3 regions of the Xanthobacter aminoxidans genome follow, and region 3 is predicted to be linked to each of the others. Evidence: predicted binding sites of a transcription regulator. Region 3 holds the regulator's gene; each other region holds the start of a gene.
What was found. Region 3 encodes LexA, which represses DNA repair genes until DNA is damaged. Its sites were predicted from a motif close to TGTTCNNNNTGTGTTCNG; they were not measured.

Region 1: def (peptide deformylase) is a predicted target of LexA. The motif match lies at 1,934-1,951, and genes of this name have one in related genera.
Region 2: V5F74_RS19240 (YifB family Mg chelatase-like AAA ATPase) is a predicted target of LexA. The motif match lies at 4,290-4,307, and genes of this name have one in related genera.

The regions. Positions count from the first base shown of each region.
Region 1 is NZ_JBAFUS010000004.1:290,783-297,841, reverse strand. Features, by position in the region: gene mutM (bifunctional DNA-formamidopyrimidine glycosylase/DNA-(apurinic or apyrimidinic site) lyase) at 1-244, opposite strand, end outside; gene V5F74_RS20075 (DUF2200 domain-containing protein) at 369-722, opposite strand; gene V5F74_RS20070 (DNA recombination protein RmuC) at 734-1,888, opposite strand; gene def (peptide deformylase) at 1,989-2,507, shown strand; gene fmt (methionyl-tRNA formyltransferase) at 2,545-3,468, shown strand; gene truA (tRNA pseudouridine(38-40) synthase TruA) at 3,486-4,223, shown strand; gene V5F74_RS20050 (hypothetical protein) at 4,365-4,715, shown strand; gene trxA (thioredoxin) at 4,792-5,112, opposite strand; gene addA (double-strand break repair helicase AddA) at 5,199-7,059, opposite strand, start outside.
Region 2 is NZ_JBAFUS010000004.1:101,900-108,958, forward strand. Features, by position in the region: gene recN (DNA repair protein RecN) at 1-62, shown strand, start outside; gene arfB (alternative ribosome rescue aminoacyl-tRNA hydrolase ArfB) at 81-503, opposite strand; gene V5F74_RS19230 (GNAT family N-acetyltransferase) at 559-1,677, opposite strand; gene V5F74_RS19235 (hypothetical protein) at 2,005-2,613, shown strand; gene V5F74_RS19240 (YifB family Mg chelatase-like AAA ATPase) at 2,697-4,229, opposite strand; gene V5F74_RS19245 (class I SAM-dependent methyltransferase) at 4,374-5,156, shown strand; gene V5F74_RS19250 (polyhydroxyalkanoic acid system family protein) at 5,163-5,474, opposite strand; gene gshB (glutathione synthase) at 5,588-6,532, opposite strand; gene V5F74_RS19260 (YraN family protein) at 6,611-7,012, opposite strand; gene rsmI (16S rRNA (cytidine(1402)-2'-O)-methyltransferase) at 7,005-7,059, opposite strand, start outside.
Region 3 is NZ_JBAFUS010000002.1:1,128,700-1,135,758, forward strand. Features, by position in the region: gene V5F74_RS14300 (ComEC/Rec2 family competence protein) at 67-2,241, shown strand; gene lexA (transcriptional repressor LexA) at 2,362-3,072, opposite strand; gene V5F74_RS14310 (molybdopterin molybdotransferase MoeA) at 3,231-4,445, opposite strand; gene moaC (cyclic pyranopterin monophosphate synthase MoaC) at 4,501-4,986, opposite strand; gene V5F74_RS14320 (DUF2147 domain-containing protein) at 5,104-5,517, opposite strand; gene trpC (indole-3-glycerol phosphate synthase TrpC) at 5,607-6,398, opposite strand; gene trpD (anthranilate phosphoribosyltransferase) at 6,395-7,059, opposite strand, start outside.

The DNA.
Region 1 (7,059 bases), on a different contig from region 3:
CCCGGATGGAGCCGGACATGCCGAGGTGCAGGATCATCACCTCGCCGCCGTCGAGGTCGGCGAGCAGGTATTTGGCGCGGCGGCCGATGGCCTCCACGCGGCGGCCGGCGAGGCGTTCGGCGAAGTTCTCCGGCAGCGGCCAGCGCAGGTCCGGGCGGCGCGCCTCGGCGCTTTCGATCACGGCGCCCTGCAAGACGGGCATCAGGCCGCGGCGGACGGTTTCCACCTCGGGCAGTTCGGGCATTTCGTCCTTAAAGGTCACGGGCGCGCCCCAACCGGCGCGCGATTCATCTCAGGCGTCAGCATCCCGCCTCGCAGGCCGCCGCGCAAGATGCCGCAACCCCCGACCGGGGCCGCATCAACAGGCCTCAGCCCTTGCGCAGGATCTTCTCCAGCGGCCGCCCGCGCGCCAGTTCGTCGATCAACTTATCGAGATACCGCATCTCCCGCATGGTCGGCTCGGCGACCTCCTCCACCCGCACGCCGCAGACCACGCCCGTGATGAGCGCGCGGGCGGGATTGGGGGCGGGGACCTGCGCGAAGAAGGTCTCGAAATCGGTCTTTCCGGCAAGGAGGGTGGCAAGCTCGGCGTCGGAATAACCGGTCAGCCAGCGGATCACCGCGTCCACCTCCGCCGGCGTGCGCCCCTTCCGCTCGGCCTTGGCGACATAGAGGGGATAGACGCTGGCGAAGCTGGTGGTGGTGATGCGGTGCTTCGGCATGGCGCCGGCCCTCACTTGGGCGGCGGGGAGGACGCCGGACCGGGGGTGTCGAAGTCGAGCTGCTCCAGCCTCAGCCCGCGCCGGGCGATCTTGTCGGCGGAGATGATGACGCGCTGCACGTCGTCACCCACCTGCGCGAAATGCTTCGCGAGGTCGCCCACCCGCTCGCGCAGGCGGCTCACGTCCTCCACCAGGGCGCCGACCTCGGCCCGCACGCGGTCCGCCTCCTCGCGCATGCGGGCGTCCTTGGCGATGGCCTGCACCACCTGCACGGCCAGCATCAGGAGCGATGGCGAAACCAGCACCACGCGCTGGCGATAGGCCTCCTGCACCACGCCGTCGAAATGCTCGCTGATCTCGGCATAGACGGATTCGGACGGCACGAAGATGAGCGCTACGTCCTGCGTCTCGCCGGGGATGAAGTAGCGCTCGGCCACGTCATAGACGTGCTTCAAGAGATCGTTGCGCAGGCGCTGGCCTGCGGCCTTGCGATGCTCGGCGGATGGCGCCTCGCGGAAGGCGGTGACAGCCTCCAGCGGGAATTTGGAATCGATGAGCAGCGGGCGCGCATCCCCCGGCAGGAAGATGGCGCAGTCCGGCCGCTTGCCGTTGGAGAGGGTGTACTGGAAGGCGAAGCTTCCGCGCGGCAAGCCATCGGAGACGATGGCCTCCATCCGCGCCTGCCCGAAGGCGCCGCGCGCCTGCTTGTTGGCCAGCGTCTCGCGCAGGGAAACCACCTGCGCGGAAAGATCGCCGAGCGTGCGCTCGGCCGTCTCCACCATCACGAGACGCTCGGCGATACGCGTCAGGCTTTCATGGGTGGCGCGGGCGGCGGTGGAGAGGGTCTCTCCCAGCCGATGGGAGGTCTGGTCGAGCCGGTCGGAGACGGCGCGGGCCAGCTCGCTCTGCCTCTGGGCGAGGATCTCCGTCATGCTCTGCACGCGGCCGGCGGTCTCGGACTGGACGCGGACCAGCTCGCGCAGGCGGCGATCCATCTCGTCGCGCCGGAGTGCTTCCTCTGCGACCGCGGCGGCGCGCGCCCGCGACTGGCGCACGAGGCTCACCAGCACCAGAAACAGCAGCAGCGCCAGCACCGCCGCGGCGACCGCAGCCGCCTCGGCCACGGTGAAGGGCCGCCCGCCGAAGGTGAACAGCACAACCGGCATGCCTTGCTCTTGCGTGAACCTTCTCTTCTTACGTGATTCTCTCATCTGAACAAACGGCGAACATGTTGACCTATGCGGCAGCTTCGCTTATCTCGCTCGAATGACGATCCGGCCCATCCTCATCATCCCCGAGCCCAAGCTGCGCACGCTTTCCACCCCGGTCGAGAAGATCGACAGCGAGGTGCGCAAGCTGGTGGAGGACATGTTCGAGACCATGTACGACGCCCCCGGCATCGGGCTGGCGGCCATACAGGTGGGCGTGCAGCGCCGCGTCATCACCATCGATGTCGCGCGCGACGGCGAGAACAAGAAGCCCATCGCCCTCATCAATCCGGAAATCATCGCCGCCTCGGAAGAGACCTCCGTCTACAGCGAGGGCTGCCTCTCCATCCCCGAATATTACGAGGAGGTGGAGCGCCCGGCGAAGGTGGCGGTGCGCTTTATGGACGTGGAGGGCAAGACGCGGGAGGTGGAGGCCGAGGGCCTGTTCGCCACCTGCGTGCAGCACGAGATCGACCATCTCAACGGCGTGCTCTTCATCGATCACATCTCCAAGCTGAAGCGCGACCGGGTCATCAAGAAATTCACCAAGCAGGCGAAGCACAAGGCCGAGGCCTGATCCCGCTGCGGCGGGAGATCACGGGACACGAGGGTCCATGCGCATCGTCTTCATGGGTACGCCGGATTTCGCCGTGCCCACCCTCTCGGAGATCGTCGGGCGCGGCCACGAGGTGGTGGCGGTCTATACCCGCGCCCCGGCCCCGGCCGGCCGGCGCGGGCTCGACCTCACCCCCTCCCCCGTCCATGCGGTGGCCGAGCGCTTCGGCCTGCCGGTGTTCACGCCCAGGAGCCTGAAGGGCGAGGAGGCGGCGGACGCCTTCCGTGCCCATGAGGCGGACGTGGCGGTGGTGGTGGCCTATGGCCTCATCCTGCCGCAGGCCATCCTCGATGCGCCGCGCCTCGGCTGCCTGAACCTGCACGGCTCGCTGCTGCCGCGCTGGCGCGGCGCCGCGCCGATCCAGCGGGCCATCATGGCCGGCGACACGGAGACCGGCGTCGCGGTGATGCAGATGGAAGCGGGGCTGGACACCGGCCCCGTGGGCCTCGTGGAGCGCATCCCCATCGGCCCGGACATGACCGCCGGCGAATTGCACGACCGCATGATGGTGATCGGCGCCGACCTCATGGGCCGGGCGCTGGCCGCGCTGGAGCGCGGCGGGCTCGGCTTCACGCCCCAGCCGGCGACCGGCGTGGAATATGCCGCCAAGATCGAGAAGGCGGAGACCCGCATCGACTGGTCAAAGCCCGCCCAGGAGGTGCACGACCGCATCCGCGGCCTCTCCCCCTTCCCCGGCGCCTGGTTCCCCCTCGGGCCGGACGAGGCGCGGGTGAAGGTGCTGCGCTCGACGCTGGCGGAGGGCTCCGCAGCGCCCGGCACGGTACTTGACGACCACCTCACCATCGCCTGCGGCGCGGGCGCGGTGCGGCTCGTGGAGCTGCAGAAGGCCGGCAAGCAGCCCATGGGGGCGGACACATTCCTGAGGGGCAATGCCGTCCCGCCCGGAAGCCGGCTCGCCTGAGGGCGGCCAGACCCGCCATGCCCCGCTACAAGCTCACCATCGAATATGATGGCACCCCCTTCGCCGGCTGGCAGATGCAGGCGGAGCTGCCGACCGTGCAGGGTGTGCTGGCCGAAGCCTTTCAGCGTTTCTGCGGGGAAAAGGTGACGGTAGCGGGCGCCGGGCGCACCGATGCCGGCGTCCATGCCACCGGGCAGGTGGCCCATGTGGATCTGTCGAAGGACTGGCGCACGGATACGGTGCGCGACGCCATGACGGCCCAGCTTCGGCCCCATCCGGTGGCGGTGCTCTCCGCCGAGCTTGTCCCGGACAGCTTCGACGCCCGCTTCTCCGCCACCAGGCGGCACTACCTCTACCGCATCGTCAACCGCCGCCCCGATCTCGCCCTCGACCGCGACCGGGCGTGGCGCATCCCCCAGAAGCTCGACGCCGAGGCGATGCACGACGCCGCCCAGCGTCTGCTGGGCAAGCACGATTTCTCCACCTTCCGCGCCGCCGAGTGCCAGGCCGCCTCGCCGGTGAAGACGCTGGACCAGCTGGATGTGTCCCGCCACGGCGACGAAATCCGCGTCGTCACCTCCGCCCGGTCCTTCCTGCACCATCAGGTGCGCTCCATGGTGGGCTCGCTGATGCGGGTGGGGGAAGGCCGCTGGAGCGCGGACGATCTCGCCACCGCCCTCGCCGCCGCCGATCGCACCCGCTGCGGCCCCATGGCCCCGGCAGCGGGGCTCTATCTCGCCGCCGTCAGCTATTGAGCCGCTCCGTTCCGCCGGCTTGAGCCTTGCTGTGGGTAACATCCTGGTGACGTTCACGACGTCGCAGGTTGGAACGGTCGGGCACCCTTGAGCATTTCCACTGGGAAGACACCTCAGGGGCGATAGAGGACAACGGGTCCGATGTTCAGTTTCCGTATGCCGCGCTGGCAGCCCGCGCGCCGCCGCGTCCCCCTCTCCCTCGCCCATCTGGTCGCCCGCGCCGTGCCGGGTGCGCCGTGCGGCTGGGTCTTCTTCGACGGCAGTGAAACCCGGATCGATACGCAGGAGGGTGAGACCGTCATCGTTCCAGGCGGCGCTTTCTTCCCCCGCGAGGCGCATCGCTTCGCCAATGAGGGCGAGGCGCAGGCCGAGGCGGCCCGGCTCAACGATGCCAGCCTCTGCCTCGACCGCCCATGGCGGGTACGCCCTGCCTCCGCGTTCACGGTGGAGCGCGTCTCTCCCTCAGGGAAAATGCTGGCAAGGCACGGCTGAGGCCTGTTCAAGCCCCCCAACAAAAACAAAAAAGCCCCCGAATCGGGGGCTTTTTCATATTCGGCGGAGTCGAAGCTCAGATCGAGCCGTTGATCCACTGCACCAGCTTGGCCTTGGGGGCGGCGCCCACCTGACGGGAGGCGATCTTGCCGTCCTTGAACAGGAGCAGGGTGGGAATGGACATGATGCCGTACTTGGATGCCGTCTGCGGATTCTCGTCCACGTTCAGCTTCACGATGCGGACCTTCTCGCCCAGCTCGCCGGAGACTTCCTCCAGGATGGGGGCAACCATGCGGCAGGGGCCGCACCACTCCGCCCAGAAGTCGACGATGACCGGCGCGCTGGACTTCAGCACGTCCTGATCGAAATTCTGATCGGAAACCTTCTCGACGGCCATGACATACCTCGTAGGGCAGAACGGGGAGAACCACTGGATGTTGGGGGAGAACGTAGGTAGCCCCTCCCCTCCCCGTCAAGGCGGCTTCACGCGCCCTTGACGCCGTGGGAGGCGAAAGGCGGGGACGGAACACCAAGCTTCGTCAGCGCCGCGGCGAGCCGGGAGGGAATGAGCGGCACCACAAGCGGCCCCGCCGTATAGATCAGGCGCGCTTCCACCGGCCGCCCGCCGAACGCCTGCGACAGAATGGCGCCATAGACGGCGAGCTGGGAAACATAGCTTTCGCCGGCCTCCGCGGGGTCCGAAGGCGGTACCCGGTCCGTCTTGAAGTCGGCCACGAGGATGCGGTCGGGCAACACCACCAGCCGGTCGATGCGGCCGTTGACGGCGAACACCTCCCCGCCTCCGCCCGTGATGCGCCCGATCACCGGCACCTCGGCCCGGCTTCCGGCGCCGAACAGCTCCGCGAGGGGCGCATGGCCGAGCACGCCGAGCGCCTCGGCGAGAATCGCCCGGTGCGCCGCCTCGTCCACCCCGTCCGCCGCGTGGCGCAGCAGGCGCAGGCCCGCCGCCTCCCGCTCGGCCGCCGCCACCTCCGGCAGGCCGGCCAGCAGCCTGTGGACCAGATCGCCGCGCAGGAGGGGAGACAGCGCACTCTCGGGCAGCGGCGCGGGCGCCGCCGGCCGTTCGGGTCGGGGGTCCGTTCCGTCGAGGCCGGAGGGACGCAGGCGGCGCAAGGTGGGTTCGGGCGGCGGGGGATTCGGAAACGAAAGCGCCTCCCCCTCCTCGACCATTGCCGCCACCGCGGCACCACCGCCCGCCACCTTCAGCCCCGGCCCCCTGCGCCAGCGCAGCACCTCACCCTCGAAGCCCAGCGCCGGGCCCGCGTCGGCGTCCGGCTCCAGCGCCGCGCGGGCGAGGTCGTACCAGCAGCCCTCGGGCCGGGCGTGGGGCTTGTCCTTGGCCGGCGCGCGGGTCTCGGCGCCGCAGATGACGAGCGCGTCCTCGGCGCGGGTCAGCGCCACGTAGAACAGCCGGCGATATTCCTCCAGCTCGCGGGCGGCGGCGGCGGCGCGGGCGGTGGCGAGCACCTCCGGGTCTTCCGCCTTGCGCGGCGCCAGCACCGGCACCCCCGCACCCGGCAAGGTGAGCAGACCACCGGCGATGCGCGGGCGCGGCATGTCCACCGTGTCGGCGAGGATGACGAGGGGCGCCTCCAGCCCTTTCGCGCCATGGGCGGTCATCACCCGCACCTCGTCGCGCCCGCTCTCCATGTCGCGCTTGGTCTCGGCCCCGCCGCGCCGCAGAAACGCGAGGAAGCCGGCAAGGCTCGCGGGTTCCGCGCCCTCATAGGTGCGGGCCAGCGCCATGAACTCGTCCAGCACGTCCGCCGCCTCGGGGCCGAGCCGCACCAGCATGGCCCGCCGTCCGCCGTCGCGGCCGAGGACGCGGCCGTAGAAATCGAACGGCCGCAGCCCCTCCGCCTCGCCCTGCCAGCCGGCGAGGCGCGCGGCGGCGGCGCGGTGGCGCGGATCGTCTGACGTGGAGAGGACGGAGGCCAGTGTTCCCTTGCGCTGCGGGCACAGGGCCATGAGGTCGTCGTCGGCGAAGCCGAACAGAGGGCTTTTCAGTACGGCCGCGAGCGAAAGATCGTCGTGCGGCGAGAGCAGCGCGTCGCCCAGTGCCATCAGATCGAGGGCGGCGATGTGCTCCGGCACCACCAGCCGGTCGGCGCCGGCCACCTGCACGCGCGGGTCCTTCAGTTCCTTCAGCGCGCGGATGACGGCCTCGAACACCCGCCCGCGCCGGCGCACCAGCACCAGCACGTCGCCGGCCCGCATGGGCCGCCCGTCGCGGGAGGGGATGGCGAGGCCGTTGGCGATGCCCGCCTGGATGAAGCTCGCGATGCGCGCGGCGAGCCGGCTGACGGGATCGTCGGTGGGCACC
Region 2 (7,059 bases), on a different contig from region 3:
GTGCGACCGTGACGCAGGAGGCCCGGGCCGCCGCCGACCGCCTGCTGAAGGCGGCGCGCTGACCGGCTCCTGAAGGCGCCTCAGTCCGAATCCGGCTTCGATTGCCGCATGGATTTCACCTGACCCCGCCGGTCCTTGGCGGCAAGGCGCCGCTCCTTCGAGGCGAGGGTGGGGCGCGTGGGCCGTCGCACCGGCATGACCACGGTGGCGGCGCGGATCAGCTCCACCAGCCGCTCGATGGCATCTTCCCGGTTGCGTTCCTGGGTGCGGAAGCGCTGGGCCTGGATGACGATGACGCCATCCTGTGTCATGCGCCGGCCGGCGAGGCGGGCGAGGCGCATCTTCACGCCCTCCGGCAGGTTGGGCGAGCGCGACGCATCGAAGCGCAGCTGGACCGCGCTCGATACCTTGTTGACGTTCTGCCCGCCCGGCCCGGACGCGCGCACGAAGGCGAGCTCGATCTCGTCCTCGGCGATGGCGATGCGGGGCGTGATCTCGATCATGGCGCCCTCTCCTGAGGGCGCAGCTTATGCACGGCCCGGCGCGGCCTGCCAACGCTCAGATGGCGTGGCGATTCGCGGTGGGGCCGAAATGCTCCACATAGCGCGGGCTGATGACCGAGACCGGCAGGATGATGAGCACATCCGTGGTGCCGAACTGGTGGTCCACCACGGCGCCGTCGCCGACGAAGCCGCCGAGCCGCAGATAGCCCTTGATGAGGGGCGGCAGCGCCTGCAGCGCCTTCTTCATGTCGATGTCGGCCTTGGCGATCCGGTTCATGGAGACGTGCCGGCCTTCGACGGCCCGCGCGCGCCACTCTTCCGGGGCCATGGCGTTGTGGTGCAGGAAGGACAGCGGCAGGTCGAGTTCCGCCGGGTCGGTGCCCTCGAGGCTGGCGCAGCCGAACATGGCGTCGATCTTGTTGCGCAGGATGTAGGTCCACACCCCGTGCCACAGCAGTTCGACGGTCCGCTTGTTGCGGTAGGGCTTGAGCACGCAGGAGCGGCCGAGTTCCAGGAAGCGCAGGGTCGGATGGGCGGCGATGACCCCGCCCACATCGAACTCACCCTGGGTGTAGAAACCGCCGTGGCGGTTCGCCACCTCCTGCCGCAGCAGGCGATAGGTGCCCACCACCTTGGGCTTGCGCCGGCCGAGCACGATCTTCCCGGCGTCGTGGTCCAGCACCAGGATGTGGTCGCAGATGGTGTCGAAGCTGTCCATGTCGCGCCGGGCGAGGCGCGTGGTGGCGTCGGGGGTGGCCGACATCTCCTCGTAGAACACCTTGTAGCGCAGGCGCTGGGCGCGGCGCACGTCGCGCGCGGTGCGGGCGAGCCGCACCTCCAGCGCGCCGAGCCGGCCGAGGACGATGCTCTCCGGCGCGGTCGGCACGGCGTCGCGGTGGCGCAGGCCCGAATAGGCGCGGAAATCCGTCACCAGCTTCTGCGGCGCCGGCATGGCAGGGCGCGCGCCGGGTGCGGCGTGCTGCGGCCGCAGGAAGGGGAAGGCACCGGGCTCGGTCCCGAACATGGGCGTGGCGCCCTCGCGGCCGAAATCCTTCTTCAGGTCCTTGGCGAAATCGCGGGCGAAATCCCGCGCCGCGTCGCGGGCGACGTCGAAGCCGCGGCCGAACAGGGCTGGCAGGTTGAAGCCGGGATCCGGCTGTCCCATTCTTTTCATCGCAACGAGCCCCACTCCGGGCCGCCGCCGACGGCGGGCGTGCCTCACCCAACGCTTGGTATCGCTCCTCCGCCCGTGCGCCGTCCAGAGCGTAACTGCCCGGCCGACGCGCCGCACTGGCTGCGAGGAGCGACCTGGAAGTTGCCCCGCTTCAGGCGGGTGCCCAGGACTTGAACGCCAGCATCACCATAGTTTTCCGACGCGATTGTGACAATGGGTGGACCCGCCGCGCCAGCGCCTCGCGATCCCGCCTTGCCGCTACGACGCCTCAGGTGATAGCGGCAGGCTCCCGGCGCGTCCGCGCCTGTGATTCGTTGGGGGGACGACATGATTTCCACGCGCATGCACCTTTCGGCCGCGCTCCTTGCCGGCCTCGCACTTGTGGGGCCGGTGGGCGCTCAGGCGCAGCAGCGTCCGATGCCGGTCGAGGTGACCCAGGTGCTCGTGCAGGGCATCGGGCAGGTGAACGTGCTCGCCTACAAGGCCAAGTTCGTGTCGGCTGATCCCGTTACCCGTCGTGTGGTGCTGGAAGATCCTGCCGGCCGCCGCTGGGCGGTGATCGCGCCCCCGCTGCTGGGCGACCTCTCGCTCTACCGGGTGGGAGAGAACCTGCTCATCCGCGTGGCGCCGGGCGTCGTCACCGCGCTCGGCAAGGCGCACCAGGGCAAGCCGGGCGAAGTGATGGCGGAGGTCGTCATCACGGACGGCCTGCCGGGCTGGCCGGAGGGCTTCGGCATCCGCGAGGTCACGCTGACCTCCATCTTCGTGGGCCTCGACCCGGCCGCCGGCACCGTGACCTTCGAGGGGCCGGACGGCAACGTCCGCGTGGTGCGCGCCGCCAACGACAAGGTGCTCGCCGACGTGCAGAAGGTGCAGCCGGGCGACCTCGCCCAGATCACCTATATCGAGGGCCTCGCCGTCAACGCCATGCGCTGAGGCGGCAACCTGTCCGCTCCCGTCCGGCACCGCTGCGGTGCCGGACAATTTCTGCGCGGCAGCCGGTCTACGCCGCCGCAACTTTAGGCCGCCGCCCTGGGCCGTTCCGCCGCGGCGCGATAGGCGAGGGCTTCCGCCAGATGGCGGCGGCCGACCCCGTCCGCGCCATCGAGATCAGCGAGGGTGCGCGCCACCTTCAGCACGCGATGATAGCCGCGGGCGCTGAGCCGCATGGCGTCGGCGGCATCGCGAAGCAGGATCGCTCCGGCCGAATCGGGCGTCGCCACCGCCTCCAGCAACGGCCCGGAAGCCTCGGCATTGGTGCGCACGTCCGGTCGGCTGAGGGCGGCATAGCGCTCCAGCTGGATTTCCCGCGCCATGGCGACGCGGGCCGCAATCTCCCGCGAGCCTTCGGCCGGGGCCGGCAGCACGAGGTCCGAGGCCGAGACCGACGGCACCTCGAGATGGAGATCGATGCGGTCGAGGAAGGGTCCGGAGAGCCGCGCCTGATATTCGTCGGCACAGCGTGGTCCGCGTTTGCAGGTGAAGCCAGGCTCCCCGGCGCGGCCGCAGCGGCAGGGATTCATGGCGGCGATGAGCTGGAAGCGCGCGGGATAGGTGACGCGATGGTTGGCGCGGGCGATCAGGACCTCGCCCGATTCCAGCGGCTGGCGCAGGGAATCGAGCACCTGCGGCGTGAATTCCGGCAGTTCGTCGAGGAACAGAACGCCATTGTGGGCGAGCGAGACCTCGCCCGGCTTCGCCTTGGCCCCGCCGCCCACCATGGCCGCCATGCTGGCCGAATGGTGCGGGGCGCGGAACGGGCGGCGGTCCATCAGCGCGCCGTCCTCGATGGTGCCGGCCACCGAGGCGATCATCGAAACATCCAGCATCTCCGCCGGCGACAGCGGCGGCAGGATGGAGGGCAGGCGCTGCGCCAGCATGGACTTGCCTGCACCCGGCGGGCCGACGAACAGGAGATTGTGGCCGCCGGCAGCGGCCACCTCCAGCGCCCGCTTGGCGGTCTCCTGGCCCTTCACGTCGCGGAGGTCGAGCATGGTGTCTCCCGGCGGCTTCATCCGTGGCTCGGGCCGGCCCATCACCTGGCGTCCGGTCATGTGGTTGGCGAGCTGGATGAGGGACTGCGGGGCGAGGATGTCCATGTCGGGGCTGGCCCAGGCGGCCTCGGCACCGCACGGGGCGGGGCAGATGAGGCCGTGCCCGCGCGCATTGGCGCCGATGGCCGCCGGCAGCACGCCGGCCACGGCCGCGATGGCGCCGTCCAGGGCCAATTCGCCCACGACCGTGAAGCCGGCGAGGGCATCGCCGGGGATGGCACCGATGGCGGCCATCAGCCCCAGCGCGATGGGCAGATCGTAATGGGAGCCTTCCTTGGGCAGGTCGGCGGGGGCGAGGTTCACCGTGATGCGCCGCGCCGGAAGGGCAAGCCCTGACGCGATGAGCGCTGCGCGCACCCGCTCCTTCGCCTCGGTCACGGCCTTGTCGGGCAGGCCGACGATGGTGAAGGCCGGCAGGCCGGCCGCCACATGCACCTGAACATCCACCGGGCGCGCCTCGACGCCCTCGAACGCGACTGTCGCCACCCGCTGGATCACAGCCGCCCCCTGCCTGCTGCCCGTCTGCATCTCAAGGTAGCGGAGGGCGGGCGCGCTCGCAAGAACGAAAGAAGAACAATCGTACTTGCGTCAAGCGCCGCCCCGGCTATGCTGGAGGTAGCAAGAGGATCGGGGAGAACAGTCATGGCCGCCGAAGGTGCAGGCGTGCGCAGTCACGAGGCCCATGTGGTCGAGATGTTCGGCCCGCAGGCCGCCGCCTATGTGGCGAGCGCCGTGCATGCGCGGGGTGCTGATCTCGATGCGCTCAAGGCCCTCGTGGAAGAGGCGCGGCCCGCCCGGTTGCTCGATCTCGGCTGCGGCGGCGGGCATGTGAGCTTCACCGCCGCGCCGTTCGCGGGCGAAGTGGTGGCCTACGATCTGTCCGAGGACATGCTGGGCGCCGTCGCGGCCGAGGCCAAGGCACGCGGGCTCGCGAACATCGCCACGCGGCAGGGCGTCGCCGAGCGCCTGCCCTTCGCCGACGGCAGCTTCGACATGGTCGCCTCGCGTTACAGCGCGCACCACTGGCGGAATGTGCCGCAGGCCCTTGCCGAGGTGCGGCGGGTGGTGAAGGCGGGCGGGCAGGTGGTCATGATGGACGTGATCGCGCCCGAATGGCCGGTGGCGGACACCTTCCTCCAGACGGTGGAATTGCTGCGCGATCCCTCCCACGGACGGGACTACAGCCCCTCCGAATGGAGCCGCATCGCCGAGGAGGCGGGGTTCCGGGTGGTGCGCACGGCGCACCGGCGCCTGAGGCTGGAGTTCGCCTCCTGGGTGGCGCGCATCCGCACGCCGGAGCTGCATGTCGCCGCCATCCGCTCGCTGATGGCGGGCGCCAGCGCGGACGTGGCAACCCACTTCGAGTTCGAGGCGGACGGCTCCTTCTCCATCGACACGCTGACGCTGGAACTGGAAACGGCCTGAGCCGGCCTATTTCTTCTCCAGCATCAGGCGGCCCTGCTTCTGGATGAGGTCCTTCGCCTTGCGGGCGACCAGATCCAGCATGAACGGCAGCTCCACGGAGAGGTGCACCGCATCGTCCGCCACCTGAAGCTTGCCGCTCGCCGTCTGTCCCAGCGCGGCGATGCGGAAGTCCAGCTGCTCTCCGGTCCAGGTTTCCTCCAGGATGGAGATGTGGCGCGAGAAGCGGTCGCGCACGCCGGTCAGCCCCGCCTGGAGGCGCCGCGTCGCCTCGGCCTTGCCGAGGCGGTGGGGGATGGAGGCGGTAAAAGGCTGTCCCATGGTCGGTCCTGTGATGTCCGGGGGTGCGTCCTGACGGATAACGCCCGCAGCCGCACGGCGGTTCGCGCGGCGGGCCGAGGGCGCCGCCGCGTTGGTCTCGATTGGAAGGTGCCTCAGGCGGCGCGGCGGGCCTCGATGCGGTCCCAAATCTGCGCCGCGATGTCCGGCCCGCCCAGGCGCTTGATGGCGCGCAGGCCCGTGGGGGAGGTCACGTTGATCTCGGTGAGGTTGCCGTCGATCACGTCGATGCCGACGAAGATGAGCCCCTTCTCGCGCAGCGAGGGGCCGATGCGGGCGCAGATTTCCAGCTCGCGGTCTGTGAGGTCGGTGGGCCGCGCCGCGCCGCCGCGCACCATGTTGGAGCGCAAGTCGCCCTCGCTCGGCACCCGGTTCACCGCGCCTGCCGCCTCGCCATCCACCAGGATGATGCGTTTGTCGCCGTGTTTCACCGCCGGCAGGAAGCGCTGGATCACCCACGGCTCGCGGAAGGTGGCGGAGAAGAGGTCGTAGAGCGAGCCGAAATTGAGGTCGTCGGCGGTGAGGCGGAACACCGCCGCGCCGCCGTTGCCATAGAGCGGCTTCATCACCACGTCGCCGAACTCGGCGCGGAAGGCCTTGATCTCGGCGAGGTCGCGGGAGATCAGGGTCGGCGGCATCAGGTCGGGAAATTCGGTGACGAAGATCTTTTCCGGCGCGTTGCGCACATGGCCGGGGTCGTTCACCACCAAAGTCTTCGGGTGAATGCGCTCCAGCAGGTGGGTCGCCGTCACATAGGCCATGTCGAAGGGCGGGTCCTGGCGCATCAGCACCACGTCCATCTCGGTGAGGGGAATGCGCTCGCGCGCGCCGAGGGTGAAGTGGGCGCCGGCCTCGTCCTTCACGGTCAGCGGCTCCACGGCCGCGAACACTTGGCCGTCGCGCATGGCCATGCGGTCGGGCGTGTAATGGAACAGCGCATGGCCCCGCCGCTGCGCCTCCAGAAGGAGGGCGAAGGTGGAATCCCCTTGAACATTGATGCTGGCAATGTGGTCCATCTGGACCGCGACCTTCAGGGCCATGGCAATCTCCCGCTGGCCCGATTGGGCCTCGCTGTCTCGGCTTTATCTATAGGCGGGTGGCGCGCGCCGCCACTCGGCTCAGAACTCCATTTCAAAAGCACCGGGCAGGTGCTCGGCCTCGCCCGTGCGGGCGAGGAGCACCGCGTCGAAGCGCATGTTCAGCATTGAAAGCTCCGGGTGCTCGGCGAGGTAGGCCTCGGCCGCCGCCGCAATGCGTCGGCGCTGGCGCGGCTGGAGGGAGAAGGCGGCATCATCGAGCCGCGCCCGCAGCTTCACCTCGCAGAAGACGAGGAGGTCGCCCTGCCGGGCGATGAGGTCGATCTCGCCCGCCTTGGTGCGCACCCGCCGGGCGAGCACGTGGAAGCCGTGGGCGCCGAGCAGGGTCGCGGCGCGTTCCTCCCCCGCGAGCCCGCGAGCGTGCGCGGCGCGGCGGCGCAGCTTGCCCGCGTCGGGCGGAGGGCTGGCCGGCGTCTCAGGCATCCGCGTCGGCGTCCCCGGGCTTTTCGTCCCCACGCGCCTGCGCGAGC
Region 3 (7,059 bases):
GGGATGGACGAGCGGGCTTCAGGCGGCGCGCGGGCAGGGGGACGGGGAGCTGCGGGCGCGCTCCCGGTGCTTTCCACGCGTGGGCTTTCACGCCTCGCCGACGCGCTGAAGGCCCGCATCGCCCATGACGTGGCGGCCGAGGCGGCGTCCGGCCGGCTGATCCTGTGGCTGCCGGCCGCCTTCACCGCCGGCATCCTGCTCTATTTCGGCGCCTCCACCGAACCTTCGCTCACCGCGAGCCTCGTCCTTGTGGCCCTGTTCGCGGCGGCGGCCTGGGGGGCGCGGGCGCGGCCGGTGATGTTCGGGGCCGCCGCGGTGCTCCTCGCCACCATGGCCGGCTTCGCGGCCGGCGGGGTGCGCACCGCGTTCATCGCCCACGAGATGGTGGTGCCGCCCAAGACCCCGGTGCGCCTCTCCGGCTTCATCGAGCGGGTGGAGCGGCGGACCACCGGCGACCGCATCCTGCTGCGGCTCAATGGCGACGCCGTGCGCGGGCTGAAAAACGCGCCGGCGCTGGTGCGCCTTTCGCTCCGCAAGGGATGGGCGCCGCCGGTGGGGAGCCATGTAACCCAGCTGGCGCAATTGCTGCCGCCCTCCGGCCCGGCCATGCCGGGCGCCCATGATTTCGGCCGCACGCCGTGGTTTCAGGGCATCGGCGCCATCGGCTACGGGCTCGGCCGACCCAAGGCGGCGGCGCCGCGCGATCCGCCTTTGTCCGTGCGGCTCGCCATGGCGCTGGACGGTGTGCGCCAGAGCCTGTCGGACCGCATCCGCGCCTCGCTTTCCGGCGTGCCGGCAGAGGTCGCGGTGGCGCTGGTGGCCGGCGACCGCTCCGGCATTCCGCGCGCGGTGGAGGAGAGCATGCGGGTGTCCGGCCTCTCGCACATCCTCTCCATCTCCGGCCTGCACATGGCGCTGGTGGCCGGCACCCTGTTCGCGCTGGCGCGGGGCCTGCTGGCGCTGGTGCCGGGGCTGGCTTTGTCGTGGCCCATCAAGTCATTCGCGGCGCTGATCGCGCTGTCGGGCAGCGCCTTCTATCTCGTGCTGTCGGGCAACGACGTGCCGGCACAGCGTTCCTTCGTGATGACGGGGCTGGTGCTGGCCGGCGTGCTGGTGGGGCGACCGTCCCTGTCGCTGCGCTCGGTGGGTGTCGCGGCGGTGGTGGTGCTGGCGCTGACGCCGGAGGCGGCGCTGGACCCGGGCACGCAGATGTCCTTCGCCGCCACCCTCGCCCTCGTTGCCGCCTATGAAAGGCTTCAGCCTTTGCGGGCGATACCCCGGCCGGACGGCATCGCCGGAGCCGTAGTCTCCTGGGTGGCGGTGCTGGTGGCCGGCACGGCGCTGACTTCGCTGGTGGCGGGGTTGGCGACGGCGCCGTATGGCATCTTCCACTTCCAGCGGGTGGCGCCCTATGGGCTTCTCGCCAATCTCGCGGCGATGCCGGCCGTGTCCTTCCTTGTCATGCCGGCGGGCCTCGCGGGCGTGCTGCTGATGCCGTTCGGCTGGGACCATCTGGCCTGGCCGGTGATGGGCCGGGGCATCGAGATCATGACGGCGGTGTCCGACTGGGTGGGGACCCTGCCGGGGGCCGATATCCGCGCCGCCTTCGTCGGTGCCGGAACGCTGCTCTGGCTCTCCCTCGCGCTGCTGGCCCTCTGCCTGCTGCGGGGCGTTCTGACCCTCGCGGCGCTGGTGCCCCTCGGCCTCGCCGCGCTGGTGGCGGGAACGCCGCTGAAGCCGGACCTCCTCATCGCGCCCGATGCGCAGACGGTGGCGGTGCGGATGCCGGATGGACGGCTTTCCGTGCTCGGCGCCTCGGGCCAGAAGCTGGTGGTGGAGCAATGGCTGACGCGGGAGGGCGACCGCCGGACGGCCGGCACCAAGGACCTCGCCTCCGCCTTCCTGTGCGACCCGCTCGGCTGCACCGCGCCGCTGCCCGGCGGCGGCACCATCGCCGTCTCCCGGCGCGCGGAGAGCCTGGAGGCGGACTGCCTGAATGCCCGCATGGTCGTCACCCGCGATGCCCCGCCTCGCGCCTGCCCGGCCGAGGTGCTGACACCGGAAAAACTCGCGCGGACCGGAACGCTCGCCTTCACCCTGCGCGATGGTGCCCTCGTGGCCGAGCGAAGCCGCAGCCCCTCGGTGTCCCGGCCGTGGATGGCACCGCTGCCGCCGGACCTCGCATCCGAGCGGGGGGCGGTCGATGCGGGCGATCCGCAGGCCGACGCCACCGCTCCCTGACACGACAATTGCCAGGCGTCGGGGTGAGGGGCAACGCCTTCAAAAAAGCGCAGGCGCCCGTTGAGCGTGGACCACCGCGCCCCTCACCCCGTTCCGGATCTCCCGCGGGAGAAATAAGGATCAGTAGCGGCGCATGAGGCCGATCAGACGGCCCTGGATGCGCACGCGGTCGGGACCGAAAATGCGGGTCTCGTAGGCCGGATTGGCGGCCTCCAGCGCGATGGAGGCGCCCTTCTTGCGCAGGCGCTTGAGGGTGGCTTCCTCGTCGTCCACCAGCGCGACGATAATGTCGCCGGTGTCGGCGGAATCGCACTTGCGGATCAGCACCGTGTCGCCATCGAGGATGCCGGCCTCGATCATGCTGTCGCCGCGCACCTCAAGGGCGAAATGCTCGCCGGAGCCGAGCATCTCGGGCGGGATGTTCAGCGTATGGCTGCGGCTCTGAATGGCGGAGATGGGCGAGCCGGCGGCGATGCGGCCCATGACCGGCACCGAGACCACCTGTCCCGCCTCGTCATCCTCCGCCACGGGGCGGACCTTGCCGAGGCTGCCCTCGATGACCGAGGGCGAGAAACCCCGCCCTGCGGACCGGGCGGAGGCGAGGCCCGGCGCCACGCTGTCGGGCAGGCGGACCACCTCCAGCGCGCGGGCGCGATTGGGCAGGCGGCGGATGAAGCCGCGCTCTTCCAGAGCGGTGATGAGGCGGTGGATACCGGACTTGGAGCGCAAGTCCAGCGCTTCCTTCATCTCGTCGAAGGAGGGGGGAACACCGGTCTCCTTCAGCCGCTCATGGATGAAGCGCAGAAGGTCATATTGCTTCCGAGTGAGCATTCCCTGGCCCCGTTCCTTGCACGCACCGCCGCGGAACAGGCGCTCTCGGCCGGTCCCGATTCAAGGCGCATCCCGCCCGGTGCGCCGCGAAACAAATCATGAACAGTCTTTATCTGTTCCTTTTGTGTTCCGCAAGTGGTGAAGGCTCCGTTAAGGGCTCAATCCGCGAAGGGAATAATCTCGCAGGGGTCTCCGACGCGGCCCGCCGGGGCGAAAGGCGGGCGCACCAGAAGGCAGTCGGCGGCGGAAAGAATGCTCAGCATGGCGCTGTCCTGCGAGGTGCAGGGGATGGCGTGGATCGAGCCATCCGCCCGGCGCTCGAGGGTCGCGCGCATGAAATCGCGCCGCACGTCATTGGGCGGCAGGTCCGCCGCGAGGCGCGCCGGCACCGTCTCGGGGCCGGGGCGGGAATCGCCCTGCAGGGCGCGGATGAGGGGGACGAGGTAGACCATCCCGCAGACGTGGGACGACACCGGGTTGCCTGGCAGCCCCAGCACCCGCACGGTGCCGCGATGGCCGAACATCAGCGGCTTGCCGGGCCTGAGCGCGATCTTGTGGACCGAGAGATCGACCCCTTCCGCCTTCAGCGCCGGGGCCATGAGGTCATGATCGCCCACCGAAGCGCCACCGGAGGAGACGACGAGATCGAACTCGCCGGAGAGCGCCCGCGCCACCACGGCGCGGATGGCGGCGAGGTCGTCCTTGATGAGGCCGAGGTCGGTCACATCGGCGCCGGCGCGGCGGGCCAGTTCCGCGAGGCCGAAGGCGTTGGAGACGACGATTTCGCTGTCGTTGCCGGTGCCCTGGCCCGGCAGCACCAGCTCGTCGCCGGTCTGAAGCAGCGCGACGCGCGGGCGGCGGGCGACCGGCACCGTCGCATGGTCCATGGCGGCGGCCAGCATGATGTCGCGGCCGGTCAGCCGCCGGCCCGCGAAGAGGCCGGGCGCGTCGGCGGAAAAATCACAACCGCGCTTGCGCACGTTGCGGAGCGCGGCGGTCGGGGCCGTGGTGGTGATGGTGTCGCCCTCGCGGGAGACGTTCTCCTGAATCACCACCGTGTCGGCACCTTCCGGCACCACCGCGCCGGTGAAGATGCGCACGGCCTGCCCGGCGCCCACCGTGCCCGCGAAGGGGCGTCCGGCGGCGGATTCGCCGATGACCGCGAGGCGGGCGGGCGTCTGCGCGATATCGGCACCGCGCACGGCGTAGCCGTCCATGGCCGACATGTCGGCGGGGGGCTGGGTGCGGCGGGCCGCCAGATCGCGCGCCAGCACACGGCCGGCCGCGGCCTGCACCGGCACATCCTCCACACCGAGCGCAGACACGCCGGACGTGATGAGCGCAGTGGCCTCCTCGACGGTCATGAGCGCCATGGCGCGGCTCCCTCACTCTGCCTGAACGCAGGTCTTGTCATGGTGGCGGACCGGCTCAGGCCGCGTCGGTGGCGCGGAAGTGGCCGCTGCGGCCGCCGGATTTCTCCAGCAGGCGAATGCCTTCAATGCGCATGCCACGGTCGGCGGCCTTGGCCATGTCGTAGATGGTGAGACAGGCCACGGAGACGGCGGTGAGCGCCTCCATCTCCACGCCGGTCTGGCCCGTCACCTTGGCGCGGGCCGTGACGTGGAGGCCGGGCAATGCGGGATCGGGGGAAACCTCCACCTCCACCTTGGTCAGCATCAGCGGATGGCAGAGGGGAATCAGCTCATGGGTGCGCTTGGCCGCCATGATGCCGGCGATGCGCGCCACGCCCAGCACGTCGCCCTTCTTGGCGTTGCCGGAGAGGATGAGATCCAGCGTCTCGCGCGCCATCACCACCTGCCCCTCGGCCAGCGCCTCGCGGGTGGTCGCGTCCTTGTCGGACACGTCCACCATGCGGGCGGCGCCCTGTTCGTCGAGATGGGTGAGGCTGGCCATGGCCGTCGCGGTCTTCCCGGATTCGATGTCGGGGGGAAGATGGCGTCCGCGGCGGCGCCTGTCCACCGCCGCAGGAGCAATGCGGCGGAAAGGCAGTGTTGCCGGGTTGGGTTCAGGTCAGCGCAGGCGGGTCCACACCTGCGTCTTGCACAGCGGGACGACCACGCAGCCGCGCAGCTTCAGGGTGTTGTCGCCATCCATGGTGATGGTGCCGGAATAGGTCTTGCCGTCCTCGGCATTGTAGATGCTGCCGCCGCTCCATTCCTGCGGGCCGCCGGAGAAGCCGGTGAGGATGGTGAGGCCCTTCAGCGCCCGTCCGCGCAGCGAGGCGTTGGAATTGTTCACGTCTTTCAGCGCCGGATCGGCCTTCAGACCCTCGGAGGAAACGAGGCGGCCGCACAGGCCCGCGCCGCACTTGGAGATTTCCACCTGCCCGCTGCGGGTGGGAGTCAGCCACAGGCCGGTCGGGTCCGCGGCGAAAACAGGTGTGGCGAGAAGGGCGGCGAGGCCGGCAATCGCAAACGTCTTCATGAAGCTCCTCCCTTGCGTGCGGCCTCTTGCGGGCCGCCTCACGTATTAAAGAGTAACTTCACGTATACGGCAAGACGAGGTGGCGAGGCCTATGTGGCCAACAGCTGGCAGGTCGCGGACGCGACATCCTCCTGCCGCATCAGGCTCTCGCCCACGAGGATGGTGCCGATGGCCACCTGCGCCAGCCGGGCCACATCCTGCGGGGTGAAGATGCCGCTCTCGCCGATGACGATGCGGTCCTTCGGCACGCGCGGAGCGAGGCGCTCGCAGGTCTCCAGAGTGGTCTCGAAGGTGCGCAGGTTGCGGTTGTTGATGCCGATGAGCCGGCAGGGCAGCGCCAGCGCGCGGTCCAGCTCGGCGTCGTCATGCACCTCGACGATGGCATCCATGCCGTGCGCCGCCGCCGCGTCCGCGAGGTCGCGGGCGAGGGCGTCGTCCACACCGGCCATGATGATGAGGATGCAGTCCGCCCCCCAGGCGCGGGCTTCCGCCACCTGATAGGTGTCGTACATGAAATCCTTGCGCAGCACGGGCAGGCTCACCGCCGTGCGGGCGGCCTTCAGATAGTCCGGCGCGCCCTGGAAGGAGGGGGTGTCCGTGAGCACCGAGAGGCAGGTGGCGCCGCCGCGCTGGTAGGCGCGGGCGAGGGAGGGCGGGTCGAAATCCGCGCGGATCAGGCCCTTGGAGGGGCTCGCTTTCTTGATTTCGGCGATGAGCGCGGTGCGGCCTTCGGACAGGCTCTGCTCGATGGCCCCGGCGAAGGGCCGCACGCGGGGCGCGCAGCGGGCGGCGGCCTCGATTTCGTTGAGCGGCCGGGCCTTCTTGGCGGCGGCGATTTCCTCGCGCTTGTAGGCCTCGATCTTGGTGAGAATGTCGCTCATTGCGCGGCCTCCGGGGCGAGTGAGGCGGAAAGGGTGACGAGCCGTTCCAGCCGCGCGCGGGCGGAGCCGGTGTCGAGGCTGGTCTGCGCCATGCCGACGCCGGCGGTCAGGTCCTTGGCGCGGCCGGCCACCACGAGGGCGGCCGCGGCGTTCAGCACCGCCACGTCGCGATAGGCGCCGGGGGCACCGTCCAGCACGGCGCGCAGGGCTTCGGCATTGTGGGCGGCATCGCCCCCCTTCAGCGCCTCGGCCGGGGCGCGGGCGAGGCCCACATCCTCCGGGTTGAGGGTGAAGGTGTGGATGCGGCCGTCTTCCAGCACGGCGATGTCGGTGCCGCCGGAGATGGTGATCTCGTCCAGCCCGTCCGAGCCGTGGACCACGAACGCCTTCTCCGAGCCGAGCGCCTTGAGCACCTCGGCCAGCGGCACGATCCAGGATTTCGCGAACACGCCCACCATCTGCCGCTTCACGCCGGCCGGATTGGAGAGCGGGCCGAGCAGGTTGAAGATGGTGCGCGTGCCCATTTCCACCCGTGTCGGCCCCACATGCTTCATGGCCGGATGGTGGGAGGGGGCGAACATGAAGCCGATGCCGGCCTCGCCGATGCATCGGGAGATGCCGGCCGGATCAAGATCGAGCCGCACGCCGAGCGCCGCGAGCA